2 linked regions of the Herpetosiphon gulosus genome follow. The protein of the gene in region 1 binds, or shares a complex with, the protein of each later gene. Links are inferred from orthologs where the notes say so. Each region holds a gene or a part of one and is shown on either strand. Other genes may lie near its edges. The genes, in order: pheT and pheS.

What was found.
Region 2: the proteins of pheT (region 1) and pheS are in contact, whole or in part, in a crystal structure (PDB 6P24), measured with the Escherichia coli proteins. The link is inferred for Herpetosiphon gulosus from one-to-one orthologs.

What each region holds. Positions count from the first base shown.
Region 1 is NZ_BAABRU010000018.1:27,251-30,661, forward strand. What follows is about bases 314-3,399. They hold pheT (phenylalanine--tRNA ligase subunit beta), read right to left. Parts: upstream 3,072-3,399; coding sequence 555-3,071; downstream 314-554. Outside these bases: ABEB26_RS20780 (hypothetical protein), read right to left, coding at 1-104.
Region 2 is NZ_BAABRU010000025.1:35,320-38,586, forward strand. The notes cover bases 7-2,948. They hold pheS (phenylalanine--tRNA ligase subunit alpha), read left to right. Parts: upstream 7-925; coding sequence 926-1,972; downstream 1,973-2,948. Other genes in these bases: hisZ (ATP phosphoribosyltransferase regulatory subunit), read left to right, coding at 7-888; ABEB26_RS23130 (ArnT family glycosyltransferase), read left to right, coding at 2,017-2,948. In the rest of the region: more of hisZ, read left to right, coding at 1-6; more of ABEB26_RS23130, read left to right, coding at 2,949-3,267.

The sequences.
Region 1 (3,411 bases):
GCCAAATTCTGCGAGACTTCTTCGGCGTGGCTCCCAAGCACGGTTGCGCTGAATAATAAACCAACCCCACAAATGGTATTGACCAGCATCCGACGAATGTGCATATATTCCTCCTCAGGATATGCTAAGAATCGATTTTTATTATTGATCGAATGTTATTTTTTTTTGCAAATGCAGCTATTTTATGGATATATATATTTTTAAATATAAATAGAATCAAAAATTGTATTTTGATATGAAAATCTCTTTATTGAAATTGATGATTATTTTATTCCATAGAAAATAATCATCAAAATAGCATTTTGACATGCTTCTGATAAAGAGTGTATTCGTATGAGTGCAAAGTCTGAATAATAAAAATACTCTGGAGTGGTGTCGGTTAGGGGCGCAATGAAGAATAAAATGATTCCGATCAGGTAATCGATGTTCCTCGCTTCTAATCTCTACAATACGGCTTGATTATAGGGAAAATTGTCTAGGTGTCAAATTTTTGTTAGGCTATAATTGATGCAAAAAGCCCCACTACCAGCATTAGCAGTGGGGCTTCAATTGGTTTAGCTGCGAATTTGCACGCCCAATTCGCGTTCGAGTTGCTTGAGCAACTTCTCGCGAGTTTTGAGCAAATCTTTGTCGGCCAAGGTGCGGTCGGGGGCACGGAAGCGTAGGCGAAAGGCGAGGCTGCGCTGACCAGCCGGAATCGGCGAGCCAGTATAGACATCGAACAAGCGCACATCTTCTAAGAATTCGCCACCATACTGCTTGATAGTTTTGGCAATCAGATCGGCAGCTAGTTCATCGTTGGCAACCAAAGCCAAATCCTGCACCGTGGCGGGGAAGCGCGAGATGCTGGTGTATTTGGTTGGTTGGCTAACCTTGAGCAATTGATCAACGCTCAATTCAGCGATACAAACCCGTGGCACGCTGAAGCCAAAACGATCACGTACTAATGGATGTAACTCACCAAAGATCCCAATCACAACCTCATCGACCACAATTTTGGCGCTGCGACCTGGGTGCAAGCGTTCGTCACTGGCAACTTGGAAACTGGCCCGATCGCGCAAGCCATGACGGCGTAGCACTTCCTCAATCACCCCTTTGAGGTCGAAGAAATCGAAGCTTTCAGGGCTTGGTTGGCTCCAAGTGCTTGGTTGGCGCGTTCCAGCCAAAATAATTGCTAAGTTGCGTGGCTCGTCGGGCAGCAATTGACCCGCCGCTGGGTGAAAAACCGCGCCAATTTCAAACAAGGCTACTCGTTCGCGTTCGCGCAAATCGCCAACCACAATGCTCAACAGTTCGGGCAAAATCGAGCGGCGCATCACTGAACGCTCGGGAGTTAGTGGGTTTTCCAAACGCACAAATTGCTTAGCGGTGGCACCTTGTTCACTCACATACACCGAATTTTGCAGGGTATCGTTGCTGAGCGAGTAGCTAATTGCCTCATCCAAACCTGCGGCTACCAACATATCGCGCAAGCGTTCGGTGGCCTCGAATACAGGGTTAGGGCGCTGAATTGGCAGAGTATCAGCCATCAAGGCTTCAGGGATGCGATCGTAGCCATACATGCGGGCCACATCTTCGAGCAAATCGGCTTCGATTTCAACGTCGGTGCGATGAGCCGGCACCAGCACATGCAAGGCTGGGCCACGGCTTGATTCAACTACCGCACATTCGAAACCCAAACGACTTAGTAAATTGGCAACTTCGGCTTGCTCAAGATCGATGCCCAAAAGGCGTTTTACTTCACTTAAGGCTAGCTCAATTTCGCGGCGATTGAAGGGTACAGGGCAAACATCAACCAAGCCATTGGCAATTGTGCCGCCAGCTATTTGTTGAATTAAGTTCAAACCGCGAATCGCTGTGCGTGGTGGCAGGGTTGGATCAACTCCTTTTTCGAAGCGTTTGGAGGCTTCGGAGAAAAGCTTGAAATGTTGGGCAGTACGGCGAATTGAAATCGGATTCCACAAGGCTGCTTCGTATAACACATTGACTGTGCTATCGCTAATTTCCGAGGCTGCACCACCCATGACCCCAGCCAAACTTGATGGGCCATTGGGATCAGCCACAACCGTATCGATCGGGCGCAACTCACGTACAACGTGATCAAGCGTTTCGAGCTTTTCGCCCACCACTGCTGGCCGAATAATCAAGCGTCCTTGAGCAACCTGATCAGCATCGAAAGCATGGCTGGGCTCGCCTAGTTCCAACATCACATAATTAGTAATGTCAGCGATGTTATTGATTGGGCGCTGGCCTGCCAAACGTAAGCGCCGTTGCATCCACCATGGCGAGGGTGCAATTTTCACCCCTTCGATCAAGCCAGCCACAAAGCGGGGGCAAATGTTCGAATCGACAATTTCAACCTGAATTTTATCGGCGATGGCTGGGCCATTGGTTGGCAAATCGAAGCTGGGCATGCGCAATTCAGCCCCAGTCAAAGCTGCTACTTCACGCGCTACCCCCAAGATACTCAGGGTATGGGCGTAGTTGGGGGTGGTTTCAATTTCTAAAACGGCATCGCCCCAATAATCGGCCAAGGGTATACCAACGGGCGCATCATCGGGCAAGAAGATAATGCCATCGTGCTCATCGGAGAGCGCCAGTTCCATCTCTGAGCAGACCATACCTTCTGATGGCACGCCGCGCAATTTGGTGGGCTTGAGTGTCAACCATTGGCGGGTTTCGCTATGGCCATCGAGCAGGCGAGCGCCTTTGGTGGCCAGCACCACTTTTTGGCCGCTCATGCCAAATTCAATATTGGGTGCGCCGGTTACCACAGTTAATTCGCGGCCTTCGCCGTAGGCAATGCGCGGCAATTTTAGGCGTTCAGCGTTGGGGTGCGGCTGCACATCGACAATCTGGCCCACGAAAATCGTCTCGCGATCCCATGGAATATAATCTGGGGGCGTGGTGCTGCTCAAATCGGGTGCCCAAGCCGAGCCTGTGGGAGCTTGCAGCCCGACATAATCAATGCTGGCAACTTCCAAGCCCGCCCGCGTGAGACGCTCGGCCAATTCTTCTGGGCTAATCGTTATATCAACAAATTCGCGTAACCACGAAAGCGGTACTCGCATGCCGTTTTACCTCATCGTATCTAGTAGTTTAAGCCAATCAGCATTATACAAGATAAGCCAACAGTATAAAGGATGAGGGATGAGGGATGAGGGATGAGGGATGAGGGATGAGGGATGAGGGATGAGGGATGAGGGATGAGGGATGAGGGATGAATTTAGTGGCGTTCAATGGTACAGGGAAACAATAATTTTTGCCTTTATCCCTCATAATTAATACTTCATCCTTTGGTTTAGGGGTTGACAAGGCGTGTATGATGCGTTCGTCAACAACGCACAATCATCGTCCTTGATGTGCCTTAACAACCAAAAACACCTTGCCAAGCAATTGGACTAACTTTTA
Region 2 (3,267 bases), on another replicon or contig:
CTGAATAGCCTTGGCTTACCCGAACGAATCACCTCGGCGCTCACCTGGAGCCTTGAACGGATTCGCTCCAAAGGGCTTGATGCGGTTAAACAACAATGGCGCGACGATGACGACGATCTGCCAGTTGATTTAGCCAGCCTAGCCCACCTTGCCGACCAAGATCTTGAGACGCTATTGTTGCGCGTATTACCAAGCCTTGGGGTGCGCCTCGACAGCGGCGGTCGTGAGCCGCAAGCGATTATTCAACGCTTGGTGCGCAAACTGCGCCGTGGCGATGATGCACTTAATCTTGATCGCGCATGGCAGTTGCTTTCAGCCTTGAGCGCTGCCCGTGGCTCTGCCCCAGTTGTGATGCAACAGATGCGCGAGCTTTGCCAAGAATATACGGTTGCACCCGACGCTTTGGATGAGTTGCAAACCAGCTTGACCTTGCTTGAGGCATATGGCGTGCCAGCAGATCAGATTGTGCTGGATTTTGGCATGGGTCGTGGGTTACACTACTACACGGGCCTAATTTTTGAGATCGATGGCGCTGATGGTTTGCAACTCTGTGGTGGTGGCCGCTATGATGATTTAGTTGCGGCGCTTGGCGGGCGGGCGCTGCCAGCAGTCGGTTTTGCCTATGGCCTCGAACGAATCGTGGCGGCAGTTGCACCAGCCGAAATTGACCCAGTTAAGAGCGTATTGGTGGTTGGCGATGATCATGCCTTGGTGATTCAAGCAGCAGCAACCTTGCGCCAACAAGGCTATCGCACCGCTGTCGATTTGCGCCAACGTTCGTATGCGGCAAATTTAAATGATGCCCGTCGGCGTGAAATGAGCCATTTGGCCTTGGTCAGTGCTGATGGCATTCAACTGCGCGATTTAAATGAACAGAAAACCCAATGAGTGTGCTACACTACGCGGAGCATATTAAAAGGTAGGAATGGCAATGTTTGAGCAATTAGATCAAATTGAAAAAGAGGCCGCAGCGGCCTTAGCCAGTGTCCAATCACTTGATGATTTGGCAGCATGGCGCACCCAATGGACTGGCAAAAAGGGCGCGTTGGCCCAAGCCAGTCAATCAATCGGCAAGCTCGACCCCAAAGATCGGCCAGCTTTTGGTCAACGCTTTGGCGCGATCAAGCAAGCCCTGAGCGAACAAGAAACCATTTTAGAAGCACGTTTGCAAAGCGCAGCCTTGCATCACGAACTTGAAGAAGATGCAGTTGACATTAGTTTGCCTGGGCGGGCGGCCAATATTGGTCGTTTGCACCCCAGCACCCAATCGCTGCGCCGAATTCAGCATATTTTTGCTGAAATGGGCTTCCAAGTTTGGGAAAGTCGCGAAGTCGAATCCGATGAGTATAATTTTGAATTGCTCAACATGCCGGCGCATCACCCAGCTCGCGATATGTGGGACACCTTCTATGTGCAATCCGATGATCCCCATCAAAAGGTGGTATTGCGCACCCACACCTCGCCTGGCCAAATTCATGTGATGCGAACCTTGAATCCTGAGCCAATTCGGGTAATTTTGCCTGGCAAATGTTATCGCTACGAGCCAGTCAGCGCCCGCTCCGAGATGATGTTTCATCAAGTTGAGGGCTTGGTAATCGGCAGAAACATTACCATGGCCGACCTCAAAGGTACCTTGGCTAACTTCGCTCGGCGCATGTTTAAGGATGATGTGAAAGTGCGTTATCGACCTTCATATTTCCCCTTCACCGAGCCAAGCGTCGAAGTCGATATCGAATGTTTTATTTGTGGCGGCGAAGGCTGCCGGATTTGCAAAAAGAGCGGCTGGCTGGAAATTCTGGGTGCGGGTATGGTGCACCCAACCGTCTTGCGCAACGGCGGCTATGATCCAACCGAATGGAGCGGCTTTGCCTTTGGGATGGGGCCAGAACGCCAAACCATGCTGCGCTACGACATCGACGACATTCGCTGGTTCTTCTCCAACGATGGTCGGTTCTTGGAACAATTCGGTTAATTCTCCAATCGGCGCTGAATGGCCTCATTCAGCGCCTTGCTTCAATGTCTGCATTACAACGCTTCCGCTACCATTGGCCTTTACTGCTCCTGCTGCTGGTGTATTGCACGCTAGCGGTCTGGTGGAGTACCCGCATTCCCTTGGGCGAAGGCCCAGATGAGCCTGGCCATGCCGAATATGCCTTATTTGTGGCCCGCAACAATCGCCTACCCGACCAGCGTTTAGGCGATGTGCCAGGCGAAGGCCATCAGCCACCACTGGCTTATTGGCTTATGCAACCATTGGCCCGCTCAGTTGCGGTCGAAGATCGGGTGGTGATTCTAGCGAACAATCATCGCTGGATTTGGGCTGGCGGCAAGGAACCAGCCGCCTTTGCTTGGCGCTCAATTGATCGACCACCCTACCAAACTGATGTGCTGGTATGGCATCGTTTGCGTTGGTTTTCAATTGGCTGCGCGGCCCTGACGATTATTGTGGGCTATGCAGTCGGTTTACGTTTGGGCTTGAGCAAAACGTTGGCAAGTTTTGCCGCGAGTTTGTTGGCATTCTGGCCGCAACTGCTGTTTCACTCAGTTCTAGTCTCAAATGATCCATTGTTGTGGTTGTTATGTGCTGGTTTGTTGTGGCTGTTGCTTGAGCCAAATCCTCAGGTTTGGTGGCCATGGGCGGTTGGCGCAACGCTTGGGGCAGCGTTACTGACCAAGCAAAGTGCGGTGCTGCTGATTCCATTGATTGGGCTGCGGCTTTGGCAATTGCGCCGCACAATCAACATTTGGCCTGCGATTGGCGGGATGAGCCTGAGTAGCACTGCGATTGCTGGTTGGTGGTACGTGCGCAATTTGCTGTTGTATGGCGACCCGTTTGGCTTGGGCTTGTACAAAGGCGAATTTAGCAGCCCAACCTTCTCACCATGGAGCTTACACGATTGGGGCGAGGCTATGCATGCCTTGGGCAGTTCGCTGATTGCCCGCTTTGGCTGGATGAGCGTCGCCGCACCGCAATGGCTGTATTGGTTGCTAGCGATTTGGATTGGCCTGGCAATTTTAGGTATTCGCCGTTTACGCATCAATCAATGCTGGCAAATCGCTTGGGCCTTGGTTGGTTTGGCCTTCGCTTGGACATTTGCTTTTGCAGTGTTAAGCGGCCAAGTTGGCTGGCAGGCCCGTTTCTTGTTTCCGGCGGCTCCGGTGGCGGCGTGTGCCTTAGCAATTGGGCTTGAACGCAGCGTCAAAACAGCGGCTTGGCTTCTACCAGCGTTATTGGTAACTATGGCAGTCGGCTTGCCAAATACCGTG